DNA from 3 places in the Pantoea phyllosphaerae genome. Region 1 is predicted to be linked to each of the others. Evidence: predicted binding sites of a transcription regulator. Region 1 holds the regulator's gene; each other region holds the start of a gene.
What was found. Region 1 encodes PhoB, which activates phosphate uptake and scavenging genes when phosphate is short. Its sites were predicted from a motif close to CTGTCATAAAACTGNCNNAT; they were not measured.
Positions count from the first base shown of each region.

Region 2: pitA (inorganic phosphate transporter PitA) is a predicted target of PhoB. The motif match lies at 4,086-4,105, and genes of this name have one in related genera.
Region 3: serA (phosphoglycerate dehydrogenase) is a predicted target of PhoB. The motif match lies at 5,899-5,918, and genes of this name have one in related genera.

Region 1 is NZ_JBPFDE010000003.1:241,564-248,507, reverse strand. It holds gene sbcD (exonuclease subunit SbcD) at 1-1,035, opposite strand, end outside; gene phoB (phosphate response regulator transcription factor PhoB) at 1,231-1,920, shown strand; gene phoR (phosphate regulon sensor histidine kinase PhoR) at 1,935-3,248, shown strand; gene ACR6A7_RS06600 (PstS family phosphate ABC transporter substrate-binding protein) at 3,267-4,199, shown strand; gene ACR6A7_RS06595 (cobalamin-independent methionine synthase II family protein) at 4,363-5,466, shown strand; gene brnQ (branched-chain amino acid transporter carrier protein BrnQ) at 5,868-6,944, shown strand, end outside.
Region 2 is NZ_JBPFDE010000006.1:92,896-99,839, reverse strand. It holds gene ACR6A7_RS10250 (hypothetical protein) at 1-550, opposite strand, end outside; gene ACR6A7_RS10245 (hypothetical protein) at 552-749, opposite strand; gene ACR6A7_RS10240 (type I restriction endonuclease) at 1,715-2,791, shown strand; gene ACR6A7_RS10235 (BaiN/RdsA family NAD(P)/FAD-dependent oxidoreductase) at 2,840-4,024, opposite strand; gene pitA (inorganic phosphate transporter PitA) at 4,266-5,768, shown strand; gene uspB (universal stress protein UspB) at 5,815-6,150, opposite strand; gene uspA (universal stress protein UspA) at 6,576-6,944, shown strand, end outside.
Region 3 is NZ_JBPFDE010000011.1:63,810-70,753, reverse strand. It holds gene ubiH (2-octaprenyl-6-methoxyphenyl hydroxylase) at 1-1,061, opposite strand, end outside; gene pepP (Xaa-Pro aminopeptidase) at 1,058-2,380, opposite strand; gene ACR6A7_RS15185 (YecA/YgfB family protein) at 2,431-3,009, opposite strand; gene zapA (cell division protein ZapA) at 3,180-3,509, shown strand; RNA gene ssrS (6S RNA) at 3,549-3,732, shown strand; gene ACR6A7_RS15170 (5-formyltetrahydrofolate cyclo-ligase) at 3,809-4,402, shown strand; gene serA (phosphoglycerate dehydrogenase) at 4,478-5,716, opposite strand; gene rpiA (ribose-5-phosphate isomerase RpiA) at 5,997-6,656, opposite strand; gene ACR6A7_RS15155 (LysR family transcriptional regulator ArgP) at 6,864-6,944, shown strand, end outside.

The DNA.
Region 1 (6,944 bases):
GCGCTGTTCGCGGCTGCGGCGCAGCAGCAGGACTTCGACCGGCAGATCGGCGGTCAGCGCCTCGACGCGGCGCTGCAGGTCGCTGAGGAATTCCTGGGTCGTCACCTCGATATCGAGCCATACCGGCTTGTTGCCCTGATGGTCGGCAAAGGGCGCCAGCTGCGCCTCGATCTCTGTCAGCGAGCCTTTCAGCATTTTCATCGGCTGGAAAGAGGGGACAGGCAGCGGCGTCACGCGCTGCAAACCGGCGCTATTCACCTCGAGCAGAAAGACGCTTTTCTCGCTGCCGAGCTCGTCGAAGCTGAGCGGGATCGGCGAGCCGCTGTAGCGAATATGATCGCTGTTGGCGACGCGCTGGGCGCGATGGATATGGCCGAGCGCCACGTAGTCGACGTCGGGAAAAGCCGACGCGGGAAAGGCGTCGAGCGTGCCGATATAGATATCGCGCACCGAATCGCTTTTGCTGACGCCGACGGTGGTGAGATGGCCAGTGGCGATGACCGGCAGCGCCAGCGGATGCGCGCGCGCCGCGTCGACGCTGCGCTGGTAGTGCGCGGCGATCGCCTCCAGCAGGCTGAGCTGCTTTTCGCGCCCCGACTGGCCCGCGCGGCTGCGCATAATATCGCGCGGTCGCAGATAGGGAATGGCGCAGAGCAGCGCGCCTGGTTCGCCGGCGCGGTCGCGCAGCAGCAGCAGATTGTGATCCGCCTGCGGCGTGGTGATCACCTGGGTATTCAGGCAGGCGAGCAGGGCGCGCGATTCGTTGAGGGTGGCGACCGAATCGTGATTGCCCGCCAGCACCACCAGCTGGCAGCCGGTTGGCTGCAGCGCCACCACGAAACGGTTAAAGAGTTCGCGCGCGTAGCTTGGCGGCGTGCCGCTGTCGAAAAGGTCGCCCGCGACGATCAGCGCATCGACCTGATGCTCCTCAATGCGCGCCAGCAGCCAGTCGAGAAAGGCCTGGTGCTCGGCCGCCCGGCTCTTGTTATAGAAAAACTGACCGAGGTGCCAGTCCGCGGTATGAATGATGCGCATAAAACTCCCTGCGGTAACGGTTTGCCGGAGGATTATACCGGCTATGGCGCAAAAGCAAAAAAAGCGGCGCCAGCGGTTATAAAGCAGTGTTAACGCGCTGATTAAGCGGCTATGTTTTTCATAAAAGTGTCATAAATCTGACGCATAATGGCGCCGCATATAACGGTGACAGCAGTCACATCAGCAGGAGTTGCAATGGCTAAGCGCATTTTGGTTGTGGAAGATGAAGCCCCTATCCGTGAAATGTTGTGCTTTGTTCTGGAACAGAACGACTACCAGCCCATTGAGGCCGAGGATTATGACAGCGCGGTAGGGAAACTGATTGAGCCCTGGCCAGATTTAATTCTGCTGGACTGGATGTTGCCGGGCGGCAGCGGCATTCAGTTTATCAAGCACCTCAAGCGCGAGGCCCTGACGCGCGATATTCCGGTAATGATGCTGACGGCGCGCGGCGAAGAGGAAGATCGGGTGCGCGGTCTGGAAGTGGGCGCGGATGATTACATCACCAAGCCTTTTTCGCCGAAAGAGCTGATGGCGCGCATCAAGGCGGTGATGCGCCGCATTTCGCCGATGGCGGTGGAAGAGGTGATTGAGATGCAGGGTTTGAGCCTGGATCCCTCCTCGCACCGCGTGATGTCGGAATCGACGCCGCTTGAGATGGGCCCGACCGAATATAAGCTGCTGCACTTCTTTATGACGCATCCCGAGCGCGTTTACAGCCGCGAGCAGCTGCTGAACCACGTCTGGGGCACCAATGTTTATGTGGAAGATCGCACCGTTGACGTGCATATCCGCCGCTTACGTAAGGCGCTGGAAGTTTCCGGCCACGATCGCATGGTTCAAACCGTTCGCGGAACGGGGTATCGTTTCTCCGCCCGCTACTAAACGGAGTCTTTACCGTGCTGGAACGACTCTCCTGGAAGAGACTGCTCTCTGAGCTGGCGCTGGCCTGTCTGCCTGCGCTGATTGTCGGATTGATTTTTGGTTATCTCCCCTGGCTGCTGCTGATTAGCGTGCTGGGGATGCTGCTGTGGCACTTCTCTAATCTGATGCGGCTGTCGCACTGGCTGTGGGTCGATCGCACCATGACGCCGCCCACCGGAAAGGCGAGCTGGGAACCGCTGTTTTACGGTCTCTATCAGATGCAGCTGCGCAACCGGCGGCGGCGGCGCGAGCTGGGCAATCTGATCAAGCGCTTTCGCAGCGGCGCCGAGACGCTGCCCGACGCGGTGGTGCTGACCACGGAAGAGGGCGCTATTTTCTGGTGCAACGGCCTGGCGCAGCAGCACCTCGGCCTGCGCTGGCCGGAAGATAACGGCCAGAACATCCTTAACCTGCTGCGCTATCCGGAGTTCTCCCGCTATATTCGCCAGCGCGATTTCAACAAGCCGCTCACCCTCATTTTCAATAACCAGCGCCACATGGAGTTTCGCATCATGCCCTATAGCGAGGGGCAGTGGCTGATGGTGGCGCGCGACGTGACGCAGATGCACCAGCTGGAAGGGGCGCGGCGCAACTTCTTCGCCAACGTCAGCCATGAACTGCGCACGCCGCTGACGGTGCTGCAGGGCTATCTGGAGATGATGAACGACTCGGTGATGAACGAGCGCTCGCGCGGCAAAGCGCTGCAGACCATGCAGGAGCAAACGCGCCGCATGGACAGCCTGGTGCGCCAGCTGCTGACGCTGTCGCGCATTGAGGCGGCGCCAGCCATCGACATGAAAGAGACGGTGGACGTGCCGATGATGCTGCATCTGCTGCAGCGCGAAGCGGAGACGCTGAGCGGCGGCCGTCACCAGATCCACTTCCATACCGATCCGCATCTCAAGGTGCTCGGCGACGACGATCAGCTGCGCAGCGCCCTCTCTAACCTGGTGTACAACGCGGTCAATCATACGCCAGAAGGCACGCGCATCGACATCAGCTGGCTGCGCAGCCGCCAGGGCGCACAGTTCAAGGTCTGCGACAACGGGCCGGGGATTTCAGCTGAGCACCTGCCGCGCCTGACCGAGCGCTTCTACCGCGTGGATAAGGCGCGCTCGCGCGCCACCGGCGGCAGCGGTCTGGGGCTGGCGATCGTCAAGCACGCCCTGAGCCACCATAATGCGCGGCTGGAGATCACCAGCATTCCCGATAAAGAGACCTGTTTTACCTTTACGCTGCCGTCAAGGTTGATCGTCAGCGCAGGATTGCAGGAGAATGCCGTCCATTAACCGTTAATGGAACCTCTTATGCGCGTCTGGCTGCTGTTGCTTTCTCTCTTTTCGCCCGCGCTGACGCTGGCGGCGCCTCAGCCTGAAATGCTCACCGGCAACCTCAGCAGCGTCGGCTCAGACACGCTGGGAACGCTGATGATGCTGTGGAGCGAAGATTTCAGCGCGCGGGCGCCGGGCGTCAATCTACAGGTGCAGGCCTCCGGCTCTTCCACCGCGCCGACGGCGCTGGCGGCGGGTGCCGCGCAGCTCGGCCCGATGAGCCGCCCCATGCAGGCGGAAGAGCGGCAAACCTTTCAGGCGCGCTATGGCTACCCTCCGCTCGCCGTGCCGGTGGCGCTCGACGCGCTGGTGGTGGTGGTTAATCAGCGCAATCCGCTCACGCAGATCGCTATGCGCCAGCTCGACGCCATCTTTTCCGTGACGCGCCTGTGCGGCGCGCCGCAGGTGCCAGCGCGCTGGGGCGATATGGGCGTGCGACAGCCCGACTGGGCGCGGCGACCGATTCAGCGCTACGGACGCAACTCCGCCTCGGGCACCTGGGGCTTCTTTAAGCAGCAGGCGCTGTGCAACGGCGATTTTCGCGCCGACGTGGCGGAGTTTCCCGGCTCGGCCGCCGTGGTGCAGGCGGTCGCCGCCAATCCGCGCAGCATTGGCTACGCCAGCTTCGGTTTTCATCTCAGCGGCGTGAAGATGCTTGCCGTCGCTGACGCGCAGGGCGCGGCGGTAGCGCCGGACGCCGACTCTATCCGCAGCGGCCGCTACCCCTGGGCGCGCCCGCTCTATATCTATGTCAACAAGCCGCCGGGCAAGCCGCTGCCGCCGCTGGTAAACGCCTTTCTTCATCAGGTGCTTTCGCCGCAGGGCCAGCGCCGCGTCAGCGAAGCGGGCTATCTTCCGCTGTCAGCGGCGCAGCGCGAGCAGGCACTGGCAGCGCTAGAGGCGAAGTAAGCGCTAACGTGAATTTTTTTCAACTCCGCTGAAATTTCTTCTGTTGCAGATAAGGCGCGCGCGTGCCACTCTGTCCACAGACGTTTAGCCATCCAGATGGCTATATATAACTTAGCGAAATTATTCCCTGACGTGATTAACGCTCAGGGTGCCAGGAGTGAAGATGACCGCACAGACCGCCCCGTTCCGCGCCGATACCGTCGGCAGCTTCCTGCGTCCCGCCGCCATTAAAAACGCGCGCGAACAGTATGCCGCTGGCCAGATCGACAAAGCCGCGCTGACCCGCATCGAAGACGACGCAATCCGCGATGTCGTCAGCAAGCAGATTGCCAATGGTCTACAGGTGGTGACCGACGGCGAGTTCCGCCGCGCCTGGTGGCACTTCGACTTTTTCGGTGGCCTGGAGGGCGTCGAGCTGTTTGAAGCGGAGCAGGGCATTCAGTTCAACGGCGTCCAGACCAAAGCGCACGGCGTGCGCGTGGTGGGCAAGCTGGGCTTCCGCGATCACCCGATGCTGGAGCATTTTCGCTTCCTGCAGAGCGTCGCGGGCGACGCGGTGCCGAAGATGACCATTCCCAGCCCGAGCGTGCTGCACTTCCGCGGTGGCCGCAAAGTGATCGACGAAACCGTCTATCCCGATCTGGCGGACTACTTCGACGACCTGGCCGAAACCTATAAAACGGCGATCAAAGCCTTTTACGATGCGGGCTGCCGCTATCTGCAGCTGGACGACACCGTCTGGGCCTATCTCTGCTCGGAAGATCAGAAGCGTCAAATCCGCGAGCGCGGCGACGATCCCGAGCAGCTGGCGCAGACCTACGCCCGCGTGCTCAACAAGGCGCTGGAGGGCAAGCCCGCCGATCTTACCGTCGGCCTGCACGTCTGCCGCGGCAACTTCCGCTCGACCTGGATCTCTGAAGGCGGCTACGAGCCGGTGGCGGAGATTCTGTTTGGCGGCGTGAACATCGACGCTTTCTTCCTGGAGTATGACAACGAGCGCTCCGGCGGCTTCGAGCCTCTGCGCTTTATCAGGCCAGGCCACCAGAAAGTGGTGCTGGGCCTGGTGACCACCAAAAACGGCGAGCTGGAAGATCCGGCGCAGGTGAAGGCGCGTCTGCAGGAGGCGGCGAAATTCGTCAGCCTGGACCAGATTTGCCTCAGCCCGCAGTGCGGCTTCGCCTCGACAGAAGAGGGCAACAGCCTGAGCGAAGAGCAGCAGTGGGCGAAGATTCGCCTGGTGGTCGATATCGCCGGACAGGTGTGGTAAGGCTGTAAACTTGTGCAAACAGGCGCGTAAAACGCGCCTTTTGTGCATCATGCCGCACACTTACGCTGAAATTTCTTACGCGATGCAGAAAAAATAAGCACATCATCTGATGCCCTGCGGAGATATATCCGAGATATTCACTGCTTTTTGGCTGTTTTCCGTCATAACCTTCTGGTTTTCCGATCCCGTATTGCCTTTCTCCGCTATAAACGTTCTACTTACGGCCGTTGTCGTAGTATCCCACTTGTGAACAGAACAAAAGCAGCTTAATTCACCTGCGCGACACGATTAAGGCAAGCACAATGCGCTGGCATCGTGCGCTACGTCGTTGTCAACGCGCGGTCTGGGGACAACATAAACCCAACTTCCACCGCAACACTCGTAACAGGCAATACAGTTGTATGACACATCGTTTAACCTCGAAGGATATCCTCGCGCTGGGCTTTATGACGTTTGCCCTGTTTGTCGGCGCGGGTAACATTATTTTCCCGCCGATGGTCGGTATTCAGTCTGGTGAACATGTCTGGACCGCCGCCGTTGGCTTCTTGATCACCGCCGTCGGCCTGCCGGTAATGACCGTAATCGCGCTGGCACGCGTTGGCGGCGGCGTCGACGCGCTCAGCACCCCTATCGGCAAGGGCGCCGGCCTGCTGCTGGCCACCGTCTGCTATCTGGCGGTCGGCCCGCTGTTCGCCACGCCGCGCACCGCGACCGTATCGTTCGAGATGGGCATCGCACCGCTGACCGGCGACGGCGCGCTGCCGCTGTTTATCTACAGCCTGATCTATTTCGTGCTGGTGATTGGCGTGTCGCTCTATCCCGGCAAGCTGCTGGACACCGTGGGCCATTTCCTCGCGCCGCTGAAAATCGTCGCGCTGACGGTGCTCGGCGTCGCCGCGCTGATCTGGCCAGCAGGCACCATCGCGCCTGCAACGGAAGATTATCAGCGCGCCGCCTTCTCCAGCGGCTTCGTTAATGGCTATCTGACGATGGATACGCTTGGCGCGCTGGTGTTCGGTATCGTTATCGTCAATGCGGCGCGCTCGCGCGGCGTGGAGAGCGCCAGCCTGCTGACGCGCTATACCGTAATGGCGGGTCTGATTGCAGGCGTCGGCCTGACGCTGGTTTACCTCAGCCTGTTCAAACTTGGCAACGGCAGCGGCGCGCTGGTGGCGCAGAGCGCAAACGGCGCGGCGATCCTGCATGCCTACGTGCAGCAGACCTTCGGCGGCATGGGCAGCTTCTTCCTGGCGGCGCTGATTTTCGTCGCCTGCATGGTGACGGCGGTCGGTCTGACCTGCGCCTGTGCGGAATTTTTTGCGCAATACCTGCCGTTGTCGTATAAAGCACTGGTCTTTATCCTGGGTCTGTTTTCAATGGTGGTGTCGAACCTTGGCCTGAGCCATCTGATTCAGATTTCAATTCCGGTGCTGACGGCGATCTATCCGCCGTGCATCGTGCTGATTGTGCTGAGTTTC
Region 2 (6,944 bases), on a different contig from region 1:
TAGGAATAATCACGATGTTCGCGGTGTTCTCATACTCAAAGGTGGCGGCATGCACCATACCGATATAGATGCGGCGCGACTTAAGCGTGATCCACGCCAGCTCGCCCTCTTGCATGCACTGGTAAAGCAGCTGCTCAACGCCGTTGGATTTAGAGAGCTGCTGATAGAGATCCTGCCGTCCGCTACTGTTAAGACGCGCACTTTCCGACCAGTTAGAGCGATACATGCAGAACAGCACCGCGAAGGCGAGCATCACCACGACCGGCGCCTGGATGCCAAGAAAGCTCCAGTTCATAAACTCCATCTGCCAGCGTAGATGCTCGCCGGGTATTATCTGCAGCGCATTGGCCAGACTGGAAACAAGCAGCAACAGCAGCCAGACGATAGCCGTCGCTAACATCCCTTGCAGTACGAAGATACAGCCGTAGAGCGCCACCAGGAAATAGACATCCCAGCCGATACTGCGCCGGACCTTGAACCGACTGGAGAGATCGCGGCTGGTGTACCAGTAGCCGCAGACCATAAGCACCATGAATATCGCCGTACCCATCTTAAACTCCTTTTAGCGTTTCGACGTGGCGGGCGAAATCCTCATGCACTTCCTCACTCAGCACGTTTACCGAAGCGTTGCCGTCCTCATCAATGATGATGCGCTCGCCGTCGGCGATGGATTCATTCAGATCCTGACGTGACATGCCTCTGATAAAGCTCTCGGGGCTGGAAAACAGGGAACGCATAAAGGTGAGCATTGGGGGCGGATCTCCTTTGTGGTAAATCAGAAGTATGAAATCGGGGCGGCAAACGCGCCAGGCGGATTAGTCTAAAAGTGTTGCGAGTCAGCTAATTAGCGAAGCGGCAGAAGGAGAGCAAGCCGGTAAAGTGATAGGAAATTTTATTTTTTATCCCAAGCCTGTTTATAGCAAGAAGCAATGTAAGGCGTAAGAAAACAGTCTTTTCGAAGAATATTACATTTATGAATGGATAGGATGCTCACCTTCAACCCATCAACCTTACATTTCCTATCCATTTGATTTAACAAGCAAAAGATAATTAAACACGTTAAGTATTGTTGACTACTATTGAATTGATTTAGAGGAAATTTAATAAATTACAAAGCGCATAATAAACATGACACTAATTCTGTTAATTCACTCTCATATAACATTTATCTTGTTCAAAAAAGTTAAAAATTCAATTCATTTTTTTCGTAAAAGCTGCGCCCTCGTAAAAAAATGTAACTTCAGCAAAAAAAAGATAACAAGAATTGTTAAAACTGAACAAAATCAAAATATTTTCATAAATTTGAAGCAATCATTTCTAAATCCCAACTGCTAGATTTTGACATAAAAAGGATAAAACCCCACAAAGAAAAAACACACAATATTAAATGCTAGCATTAGAATTGTTACAATATTAAATATGGGTAGCTATTTATAATCATGACTTAACACATAAAAATTAAAAGTCTTACGTAAGGTGACAGCCTTTATTTACTTAACTTGTTGTATTTTATTGAATTTAACAAAATCACACAGAATTGACAAACAGAAATAATTCAATTAAAAATAAGCAATAACGATTGCTGACTTACGGTGCGTCTTTTTTATGGATGATCACACTCTATTATGCGATTTTTAACTTACTTGGTGTTAACTGTATAAAAAAGAAAGTTCCTTTAAAAATCAAATGCACTCATCACAACAAATGGTGAATTATGGATATCATTGAAAATCTTAGCGCGCTTGCAAAAAAAATCAGGCAACAATCCTCTGTTATTAAAACAGAGGAAGCGACTAAAAGTGCTTTTGTTATGCCTTTCATAAATCAGGTACTGGGTTATGATGTTTTTGATCCGACAGAGGTTATACCCGAATTTGTTTGCGATGTAGGAACAAAAAAGGGCGAAAAAATTGATTATGCCATTTTAAAAAATGGAGACATCCAAATACTTATCGAATGTAAAAAAATAGGCGAGCCACTTAACATTAACCATGCATCGCAGCTATTTCGCTATTTCCACGTAACAAACGCGCGCATTTCTATTTTAACAAACGGTCAAACTTATAAATTTTTTACCGATCTTGACGCGCCAAATAAAATGGATGAAAAGCCGTTCCTTGAGTTAGATTTGCTGGATATTGATGAACATCTGGTACCAGAATTGGTAAAGCTAACTAAAAGCGCATTTGATGTTGAATCAATTGTTAATGCAGCAGGCGAACTAAAATATATCAGTCAAATAAAAAAACTCATATCAATACAGTTTAATAATCCTGAAGAAGAGTTCGTTCGACTTTTCGCATCGAAAGTTTATGAAGGAATGATGACTCAAAAGGTTAAAGAACTATTTTTAAACCTTACCAAGAAAGCGGCAACCCAGTGGTTAAACGATCAAGTAAATGAAAGACTTAAATCAGCGATAAGCGGCACATCCATTCAAAGCACAACTGACATTAACACCTCAAACCTACCGTCTGTAGAAGAGGATAAAGAAAGTACTTTAATTGTTACCACTGAAAAAGAGATTGAAGGATTTCATATTGTTAAAGCAATCATAAGGAAGATAATTGAGCCAGACCGAATTAACTACCGCGATACACAAAGCTATTTTGGAATTTTAGTTGACGATAATAATCGCAAACCTGTTTGTCGCCTTCACTTCAACCGAAGCCAGCTATACATAGGCATTTTCGATATCGATAAAAAAGAAACACGCCATCCCATAGCCAACCTTAATGATATCTATAATTTTACTGATTCGTTAAGAGCAACAGCAAAAAATTATGTTTAATCAAGTTTATCAAGGCCAAATATATTTTTGGCCTCCTTCATTCAAATCTTACAGCGCCTGCGCGCACGCCCAGGCTGAACTCCATGCCCACTGGAAGTTATAGCCGCCCAGCCAGCCGGTCACATCCACCACCTCGCCGATAAAATAGAGTCCCGGTACGTCGCGGGCTTCCATCGTCTTCGACGAGAGCAGCGTGGTATCAACGCCGCCCAGCGTCACCTCGGCGGTGCGATAGCCTTCTGTGCCGTTGGGCTGCACGCGCCACTGGTGCAGCGTCTGCGCCAGTTCGGCCTGCTGCTTGCCGTTAAGCTGCTTCAGCGTGACGTCCGGCACCTGCCCCAGCTCCTGCAACACCTCTACCAGCCGTTTCGGCAGCAGCTTCGCCAGGCTATTTTTCAGGCTCAGATTGGGATGCGCCTGGCGCTGCGCATTGATGAATTCTTCTATCGAGGTGGCGGGCGACAGGTTAACGGTAACCTGCTCGCCCGGCTGCCAGTAGCTGGAAATTTGCAGCACCGCCGGACCAGACAGGCCGCGGTGGGTGAAGAGCATCGCCTCTTTGAACAGGGTGCCGTCCTGCGCCTCAATGGTGGTATCGAGCGCCACGCCGGAGAGCGTCTGTAGCCGCTCCAGCAGCGGCTTATGCAGGGTAAAAGGCACCAGGGCGGCGCGGGTCGGATATACCTTTAGACCGAACTGCTCGGCAACCTTATAGCCGAACGGCGTGGCGCCCAGGCCCGGCATCGAGAGACCGCCGCTGGCGATCACCAGCTTTTCCGCCTGCACCGTCGCGCCGTTGAGCTGCAGCGTATAGCCCGACGCTTCGCGCGCCACGCTCAGCACTTCGCTGCGCAGGCGCAGCGTCACCTTGCCCTTTTCACACTCCGCCGTCAGCATATCGACAATCTGCGCCGCCGAGTCGTCGCAGAACAGCTGCCCCAGCGTCTTTTCGTGATACGCAATGTTATGACGGTTAACCAGATCGATAAAATCCCAATGGGTGTAGCGCGCCAGCGCGGACTTGCAGAAGTGGGGATTGTGCGACAGATAGGCGGTCGGATCGGTATACATATTGGTGAAGTTGCAGCGCCCGCCGCCTGACATCAGGATCTTGCGCCCGGGCTTTTTGCCGTTATCCAGCAACAGCACGCGTCGGCCTCGCTGCCCGGCCTGCGCCGCGCAAAACAGTCCCGCCGCGCCGGCACCGATAATAATAACGTCAAACTTTTCCACTGCCTTTGTCCCGCCTGTTTTCAGAGGCGCTGATTGTAGAGGTCTGCTCTGCATGACGCCAGCGTCAAAAAATTGTCGTAATTATGTCATAATGTAACCAGTTCATTTTACGGCACTTTTAGGCGAAACCGGGCAGCTTGATACATTCTCAAGTCAAAACAAGGCTATATTTTGCTTTCCCATACCCTGCGTTGTCGCAGATAATGCGCCGCGCTCATGTCCTCAAAATGGCGTAATCTGTATGCTACATTTGTTCGCTGGTCTTGACCTCAGTACCGGCCTGTTATTGGTTCTTGCCCTGCTGTTTGTATTGTTCTATGAAGCAATCAACGGCTTTCACGACACGGCCAACGCAGTTGCCACGGTGATCTATACCCGCGCAATGCGCGCGCAGCTTGCTGTGGTGATGGCGGGCGTATTTAACTTCCTTGGCGTTCTGCTGGGTGGCTTAAGCGTCGCTTACGCTATCGTGCATATGCTTCCTACCGACCTGCTATTAAATGTTGGCTCTGCGCACGGGCTGGCGATGGTCTTTTCCATGCTGCTGGCAGCGATTATCTGGAACCTCGGCACCTGGTATCTCGGTCTGCCGGCCTCCAGTTCGCACACGCTGATTGGCGCCATCATCGGCATCGGCCTGACCAATGCGCTGATGACCGGCACCTCGGTAATCGACGCGCTGAACATCCCTAAAGTCATCAATATCTTTCTGTCGCTGATTCTGTCGCCGATTGTCGGTCTGATCATCGCAGGCAGCCTGATTTTCCTGCTGCGTCGCTACTGGAGCAGCACCAAAAAGCGCGCACGCATCCATATGACGCCCGCTGACCGCGAAAAAATCGACGGCAAGAAAAAGCCGCCGTTCTGGACGCGTATCGCTCTGATCGTGTCGGCAATCGGCGTCAGCTACTCGCACGGCGCTAACGATGGTCAGAAAGGCATCGGCCTGATTATGCTGGTGCTGATTGGCGTCGCGCCGGCAGGTTTCGTGGTCAATATGAACGCCAGCGGCTACGACATCACGCGCACGCGCGACGCGGTCAATCACCTCGAACAATATTATCAGCAGCACAGCGAGGCGCTGACGCACATCGTTCAGATGGCGCCGCCTGCCCTGCCGACGCCGGAAGAGACGGCGTCCGGCCCGAAAGAGTTCCACTGCGACAGCGCCCGTGCGCTGCAGGCGGTGCAGCGCGCACAGGGCCTGCTGAATACCAATCTGCAAAGCTACGAGCAGCTTAGCGTCGAGCAGCGCAGTCAGATGCGTCGTCTGCTGCTGTGCATCGCCGATACCGCCGACAAGGCGGCCAAGCTGCCGGAAACCAGCGCCGACGATAAACGCTTCCTCGGCAAGCTGAAAACCGATCTGCTGGGCACCATCGAGTATGCGCCTGTATGGATCATCATGGCAGTCGCGCTGGCGCTGGGCATCGGCACCATGATCGGCTGGCGCCGCGTCGCCACCACCATCGGCGAGAAGATTGGTAAAAAAGGCATGACCTACGCGCAGGGTATGTCGGCGCAGGTTACCGCGGCGGTTTCCATCGGTATCGCCAGCTATACGGGCATGCCGGTTTCGACCACGCATATTCTGTCGTCGTCAGTCGCGGGTACCATGCTGGTAGACGGCGGCGGGCTACAGAGCCGCACCATCAAGAATATCGCCATGGCGTGGGTCTTTACGCTGCCGGTCTGTATTGTGCTGTCAGGCAGCCTCTACTGGCTGGCGCTGAAGCTGGTATAAGCCACGCACAAAAATCAAGGGCGACGCAGGTCGCCCTTTTTTATTGCTAGTGCCAGATCGCCAGACAAATCAGGCTGAGGATCACTAACCCGCACAAGGCGCTGGTTAAGATGAACTGACCGCGCACCCGCTCGCAGCGACGAATAAACTCCTCGTCATGATGGTCGAGATAACGTTTTGCCCAGATATAACGCACCAGCCGCACCTGCTTGCTCGGCTGACCGTGCGAGGTAAAAAAGCCAGCCCCGTCGACATACTGATAGAGTAAGGGATCGCAGCCTCGCAGCACCGCCAGCAGCGCGCGCAAAGAAGAAAAGTAGCGCGCCATATTCACAATACACACCACACAAAGAGCCCAGAAAAGCGCGATAGTGCTGATCATATTTCCCTCCCAGCTGGAGCCGCGGAGACGGAATGGAGCGCGGCTGCGCTTCATGCTCCACGGGAAAAGCCGACCACTGAATGACCTGAACAGATCTCTGTTTTTTAGCAAGCTTACGCGGTCGGCACCTGAGAAGTCCCACCGTTAATTTGTAGTGTAGGAGAAGTTTTAAACTCTTTTCCAGCGATGATTTTCGTTCGCCGCGAGCGAAAAAGGCGCTAAGCCTTGATCTTATTCACAACCGAAGCGCGTACAGCAGCATTTGTTAACCGTCGCCGCTATACTAAAGACATAACAACTATCTGTCGGGAACGCCGACAGGGCAACTGGTGACACATATCGCCCGTTCGCGTAAAGGATTGCGCAGGCAATGACGCGAGAGGAAGACAGGTCGCCATCCTGAATCTTGTGAAAGGAGTTATATCATGGCTTATAAACATATCCTGATTGCGGTAGACCTTTCTCCCGAAAGCCAGCTGCTGGTGGATAAAGCCGTCTCGCTGGCGCGCCCCTATGACGCCAAAATTTCGCTGATTCACGTCGACGTGAACTACTCCGATCTCTACACCGGCCTGATTGACGTCAATCTGGGCGATATGCAGAAGCGTATCTCGGAAGAGACCCACACCGCGCTGCGTGGGCTGTCGGATGCGGCAGGCTACCCGATTAGCGAGACCCTGAGCGGCAGCGGCGATCTCGGCCAGGTGCTGGTCGATGCGATTAAAAAATATGATGTGGATTTAGTGGTGTGCGGCCACCATCAGGATTTCTGGAGCAAGCTGATGTCGTCGGCG
Region 3 (6,944 bases), on a different contig from region 1:
AACAGCCGCACCAGCCCGTCAGTGATGCCTATCGTCGCCGCGCGATCGGGCTGACGGCGCTGCTGATAGCGATGCAGAACGGCGTAGCTGCCCACATCCTGCTGCTGACGATGCGCGGCCGCCAGCGTCTCCGCCAGCGACATCACGTCGCGCAGCCCAAGGTTGAAGCCCTGCCCGGCGATCGGATGCAGCGTCTGCGCCGCATTGCCGACCAGCGCCAGCCGGTGCGACGTCTGCTGCCCGGCGCTCTGCAGCGCCAGCGGATAACTCTCGCGCTGGCCCGCGTGGGTAAAACGCCCCAGGCGCCAGCCAAACGCGCGCTGCAGCTGCGTCAGAAATTCGTCGTCGCTCCAGCGCGCGATCTCTTCACGCGCCGAGAGAGGATGGCACCACACCAGCGACAGGCGGTTGTCCGACATCGGCAGCAGCGCCAGCGGGCCGTGCTCGGTAAAGCGCTCAAAGGCGCGTCCCTGATGCGGTAACTGCGTCGAGACATTGGCGATCACCGCCAGCTGCTGATAATCCTCGCGCTGCCACTGAATGCCGAACGAGGCGGCGAGCGGCGAGCGCGAGCCGTCTGCGGCTACCAGCAGCGCCCCTTCCAGCTGTTCACCGCTCTCCAGCGTCACCTGCACGCTCTCCTGGCGGCGCTGCGCCTCGGTAACGCGTGCCGGACAGCGTAACGTCACGCCCGGCGCACTTTTCAGGCGCTCGAACAGCCGCTGCCCCACGTCGAAAAGTTCGACGACGTAGCCAAGCGCGGGGATCTGATAGGCCCCGGCGTCCAGCGTGACGAAACCGGCGTGGCCGCGATCGGAGACGTGGATATCGGTAATCGGCGTGGCGACTTTCTCGATGCTGCGCCAGAGATCGATATCGATCAGCTGTTGACGCGTGCCGGCGGCCAGCGCGATGGCGCGGCCGTCATACCCGGGGTGGGCGCGACTGTCGGGCGCGCTGTTCTCAATCAGCGTCACCGGCAGCTGCCCCTGCGTGAGGTGGGAAATAGCCAGCGCCAGGGTCGCGCCGGTCATGCCGCCTCCGGCGATAATCACCGTCATGCCTGACGCGCCGCTGCCATCAGCGCCTCAATTGCGTCTGCGTTCTTGACCACGCTGTCGGTCAGATTTTCGTTGCCCGTTTCGGTGATCAGGATGTCATCTTCGATGCGGATGCCGATGCCGCGATATTCCGCAGGCACGTCGGCATCCGGCGCGATATAGAGCCCCGGCTCAACGGTCAGCACCATGCCCGGTTCCAGAATACGATCGCGCGAAGGGGTGCCGTAGTGGCCGACGTCATGCACGTCGAGGCCCAGCCAGTGGCTCAGCCCGTGCATAAAGAACGGCCGGTGCGCCTCTTCAGCGATCAGTGTCTCTACCTCGCCCTGCAGAATGCCCAGCTCCACCAGTCCGCTGACCATAATGCGCACCACCTCTTCATTAACGTCGCGAATGCTGACGCCGGGGCCAAAGAGCGCCAGCGCTTTATAAAGCGAGGCGAGCACGATGTCGTAAATGGCGCGCTGCGGCGCAGTGAATTTGCCGTTGACCGGGAAGGTGCGGGTGATATCGCCAGCGTAGCCGTGAAATTCGCAGCCCGCGTCAATCAGTACCAGATCGCCATCGCGCAGCTCGCTCTCATTTTCGGTGTAGTGCAGGATACAGCCGTTTTCGCCCGAGCCGACGATGGTGTTATAAGAAGGAAAGCGCGCGCCATGGCGGTTGAAGACGTAGTGAATTTCGCCTTCCAGATGGTATTCAAACAGGCCGGGGCGGCAGGCTTCCATAGCGTGGGTATGCGCCAGCGCGCTGATTTGCCCGGCGCGGCGCAGGATGGCAATCTCTTCCTCATCCTTGAACAGACGCATTTCATGCACCCAGGGGCGCCAGTCGGTGAGCGTCGTCGGCGCGCTGAAATTCTGGCGAAAGCCGCGGCGCAGCTTCTCCAGCGCGGCGAACACCAGCGCATCCGCTTCCGCGTATTCGCCCTGCGCATGATAAACCACGTCAAGCCCGTTCAGCAGCAGGTGCAGCTGCTGGCCAATGTCATCCCAGGGCAGCGCGCGATCGACGCCTAATTTTTCAGGCGCGGCATCCTGCCCTAGCCGACGGCCAAACCAGATCTCAGCGGTAAGATCCCGCACGCGATTGAACAGCACGCTGTGGTTGTGGGTTTCATCGCTTTTGATCAGCACCAGCAGCGCCTGCGGCTCGTTGAAGCCGGTGAAGTACCAAAAGTCGCTGTTTTGCCGGAACGGATATTCGCTGTCGTTGCTGCGGGTCACTTCCGGTGCAGCAAAAATCAGGGCGGCGCTGCCGGGAGCCATTTTCGTCAGCAGCGCCTGACGACGCTGCTGGAAAGTATCCAGAGAAATCATGTTTGCACTCCCTGTAGAAACGGGCGCGTTTGCGCCCTGAGATATCTGGCTTAGTGTAGCGTCGGTTTTTTCACTTCGGGGGCGGTAGGTTGCGGACGCGTGAAGGTGTCGTGGCACAGCAGCGCCGCGACGCGCACATATTCAATTACCTCTTCCAGCGACTGCTCCAGCTCTTCCTGGTCCTCATCTTCATCATAGCCGAGCTGGGCGATGGTGCGCAGATCGTCAATCGCCTCGCCGGTTTCGCCGGTCACTTTCTCCAGTTTCGGCTGCGTAACGCCCAGACCGAGCAGGAAGTGATTCACCCAGCCCGCCAGCGCGTCGGCGCGGTCGAAGACGCTGATATCTTCGTCGTCCGGCAGCATCAGCTGAAACAGGTAGCCCTCTTCTTCCAGCGTGCTGGCGGTGCTGTCGTGCAGCGCCTGAAGCGGTGACGCCAGGCTCTGCGAGAAGGCCATGCCTTCGTTGGTGAGATCGTGCACCAGCGTTTTCCAGCTGGCATCCTGATTGCCGCCGCACAGAATGCCGCTGAGCAGGCCATGCATTTCAGCTGGCGTCATCCCCACGCCTTGTTGAGAGAGCGCTGAAGCGAGCGCGTTGTAATCGGGGGTTACGTTCTGTAAAGACATAAGGATTCATCGTCGTTGGCAGAATAAGTTCGTGTTATGCTACCACTAGCTGCCTCAAGGTTTCCAGAAAAGGGGTTGTAACTTATTTCGCGGGTCTATATAGTTGCCCGCCTCCCAAGGCATTGAGCCCAAAGGGAGCTGCGGGCGAAGTAATCAGTCAGGAAGGTGGCATGTCTGCACAACCAGTAGATATACAAATTTTTGGTCGTTCATTGAGAGTGAATTGTCCGCCTGAACAGCAAGATGCGCTGAATGCGGCTGCCGATGACCTCAATCAACGGTTGCAAGATTTAAAAGTTCGCACTAGAGTCACAAATACCGAGCAACTGGTGTTCATCGCCGCGTTAAACATTTGCCATGAACTGGCGCAAGAGAAAATGAAAACGCGCGATTATGCTGCTAATATGGAACAACGTATCCGTATTCTGCAGCAGACGATTGAACAGGCTCTTGTAGAGCAAGGTCGCATAACCGACCGCCAGGGTGCGAAATTCGAATAATACTTCATGGTTGCTGCGCAGCAGCAACGGTGAAGTCCAGTTTCTCTGAGATGTTTGCAAGCGGGCCAGTCCCCTGAGCCGATATTTCATACCAACAGAGTGTGGCGCTCTGTAACCTGTGAGCATGCTCGGTTCGTCCGAGAAGCCTGATGGTTGCGACGGCACATTCACCTTGAACCAAGGGTTCAAGGGTTACAGCCTGCGGCGGCATCTCGGAGATCTCCTTCTGTTCTGCATCTGTCTTTCCCCGTTATGAATGATATAGTTGCTTAATCAGCGACTATATCAACGGGGTTCTCGTGTCCCAGCCCTCTCAGCTCGATCGCCACCATATCCGCCAGCACGTGCGCCATTTGCGCCGCGCCCTGACGCCTGAGCAGCAGGAACAGGCCGCCGATCTGATGGCGGAGCACGCCGTTAACTTCGCCCCTCTTGCCAACGCCAGCCATATCGCGCTCTTTTTATCGGTAGACGGCGAACTCAATACCCGGCCGCTTATCGCTAAGCTGTGGCAGCAGAAAAAGCAGGTTTATCTGCCGGTGCTGCACCCTTTCTCCGCTGGCCAGCTGCTGTTTCTGCGCTATACGCCGGAAACCGCGCTAACGCCGAATAAACTGCGTATTCCTGAACCGCCGCTTGATATCCGCCAGCTGATTACGCTGGATCGGCTGGATGTGATGATGGTGCCGCTGGTGGCCTTTGACAGCAGCGGGCAGCGGCTCGGCATGGGCGGCGGCTTTTACGACCGCACCCTGCAGAACTGGCGTCAGCACGGTTTTTTACCGGTGGGCGTGGCGCATGACTGCCAGCACGTAGAGCAGTTGCCCGCAGAGGAGTGGGATGTGCCCCTGCCCGCCGTACTGACGCCGTCGCGCCTGTGGCAGTGGGAATAGCGGGAGTGAGCCTGTGGCGGAAAAGAAAGGGCCGTCTGCGAAAAAGGCAGACGGCCCGGTTTCAGTAAAGCGAAATCAGTAGAGCAGACGGGCGCGAATGGTGCCCGGAATCCTCTTCATCAGCTGCAGCGCTTTGTCCGCCCGATCCTGCGGCGCATCAATGTCAATCACCACGTAGCCCATCATTGGCGAGGTTTGCAGGAACTGCGCAGCGATGTTGATGCCCTGCTCGGCAAAGATCTGGTTGATTGCCGTCAGCACGCCCGGACGGTTTTCATGAATGTGCAGCAGACGACTGGCGCTGGCGCCGTGCATCGGCAGCGACACTTCCGGAAAGTTGACCGCCGAGAGCGTTGAGCCGTTATCAGAATATTTAGCCAGCTTGCCCGCTACTTCGATACCGATATTCTCCTGCGCCTCCTGGGTCGAACCGCCGATGTGCGGCGTCAGGATCACGTTATCGAACTCGCACAGCGGCGAATTAAAGGGTTCGCTGTTGGTCGCGGGCTCAAGCGGGAAAACGTCGATCGCGGCGCCCGCCAGATGTTTGCTACTCAGCGCGTCGCACAGCGCCGGAATATCGACCACGGTGCCGCGCGAAGCGTTGATCAGCAACGCGCCCTTCTTCATCTGCGCCAGCTCCTGCGCGCCGATCATATCCTGCGTCGAGGGCGTTTCCGGCACGTGCAGGCTGACCACATCGCTCATATTCAGCAGGTCGGCCAGGTGGCGCACCTGCGTGGCATTACCAAGCGGCAGTTTGTTTTCAATGTCGTAGAAAAAGACGTGCATGCCCAGGCTTTCAGCCAGTACGCCAAGCTGCATGCCAATATGGCCATAGCCGACGATACCAAGCTTTTTGCCGCGCGCCTCAAACGAGCCGACGGCGTTTTTGTTCCAGATGCCGCGATGCGCCTTGGCGTTTGCTTCAGGGATGCCGCGCAGCATCAGCAGCATTTCGCCGATAACCAGTTCGGCGACCGAGCGGGTATTAGAGAACGGCGCGTTGAACACGGGAATGCCGCGCGTTGCCGCTGCGTTAAGATCGACCTGGTTGGTGCCGATGCAGAAACAGCCCACGGCGACCAGTTTTTCCGCCGCGGCAAAAATCTCTTCCGTCAGCTGGGTGCGGGAGCGGATGCCGATGAAGTGCGCATCCCGAATGGAGGCTTTCAGCGCTTCGTCATCCAGCGCGCCTTTATGGAATTCGATGTTGGTGTAACCCGCCGCGCGCAGATTTTCCAGCGCGCTCTGGTGAACGCCTTCCACCAGCAGGAACTTAATCTTGTCTTTTTCCAGTGATACCTTTGCCATTTCCCCGACCCTATTGTGATTTCAACAATGGCCGCCATAAGCGCGCCTTCTGTCAAAATATCAAAATTTACGCCTGCGGCAATACAACCGTTTGCCTTGCGGCCAGCATGGGGAAGCCTGAGCCCAGCACATTGCCGCACAAAATCGGGGGCTGAACCGCGAACAAAGAACGAACCTGCTGTGGATGTCGGTTATGTGACATAAGTCACCGAATTTAGGCGGCGAAAGAAAAGATGTTTTGCGCAGGGAAATAACCGGCGCGCTTATCGCGCCGGACAGATCATTTTTCGATGGTTTTTACGCCGTCCGGCGTGCCGATCAGCGCAATATCAGCGCCGCGCGTAGCAAACAGGCCAACGGTGACCACGCCGGGCAGCGCGTTGATGCTTTTTTCCAGCGCGACAGGATCGAGAATCGTCAGGTTATGCACGTCGAGAATAATATTGCCGTTGTCGGTGACGACATGCTGGCGATACTCCGGCAGGCCGCCGAGCTTAACCAGCTCGCGGGCGACGAAGGCGCGCGCCATTGGGATCACCTCGACCGGCAGCGGGAAGCGCCCCAGCACGTCCACCTCTTTCGAGGCGTCGGCGATACAGATGAACTTGCGCGCGACGGCCGCCACGATCTTCTCGCGCGTCAGGGCCGCGCCGCCGCCTTTAATCATCTGCATCTGCGGGTTGATCTCATCCGCGCCGTCGACATAGATCGCCAGATCGTCGATCTCATTGAGATCAAAGACCGGAATGCCAAGCGCTTTCAGCTTCAGCGTCGAGGCTTCCGAGCTGGAAACCGCGCCTTCAATCTGCTGTTTCATCGTGGCGAGCGCGTCGATAAAGTGCGCGGCGGTGGAGCCAGTGCCGACGCCGACGACAGTACCCGGCTGCACATATTTCAGTGCAGCCCAGCCTACGGCTTTTTTCAGTTCATCCTGGGTCATGATATGTTTAAAACCTGTGCGACAACGAAGTGCGCGTAGTATAAAGCAACGCCTGCCGAATGTGCGCGGCTGTTTCCGCTGACGTGATCGCTTTGGAAGCCACTCCGCAAAAAAAGCGACGCGCGGCGCAGGGAAAGCCCCTTCGACGCGCGCCAGATGCATTTTTTGTGGCATAGTATCGTCCACCCTGAAGGAGAGAGAACAACAATGAAACGCCCGGATTATCGAACGCTTCAGGCGCTGGATGCAGTGATTCGCGAACGCGGCTTTGAGCGCGCCGCACAAAAG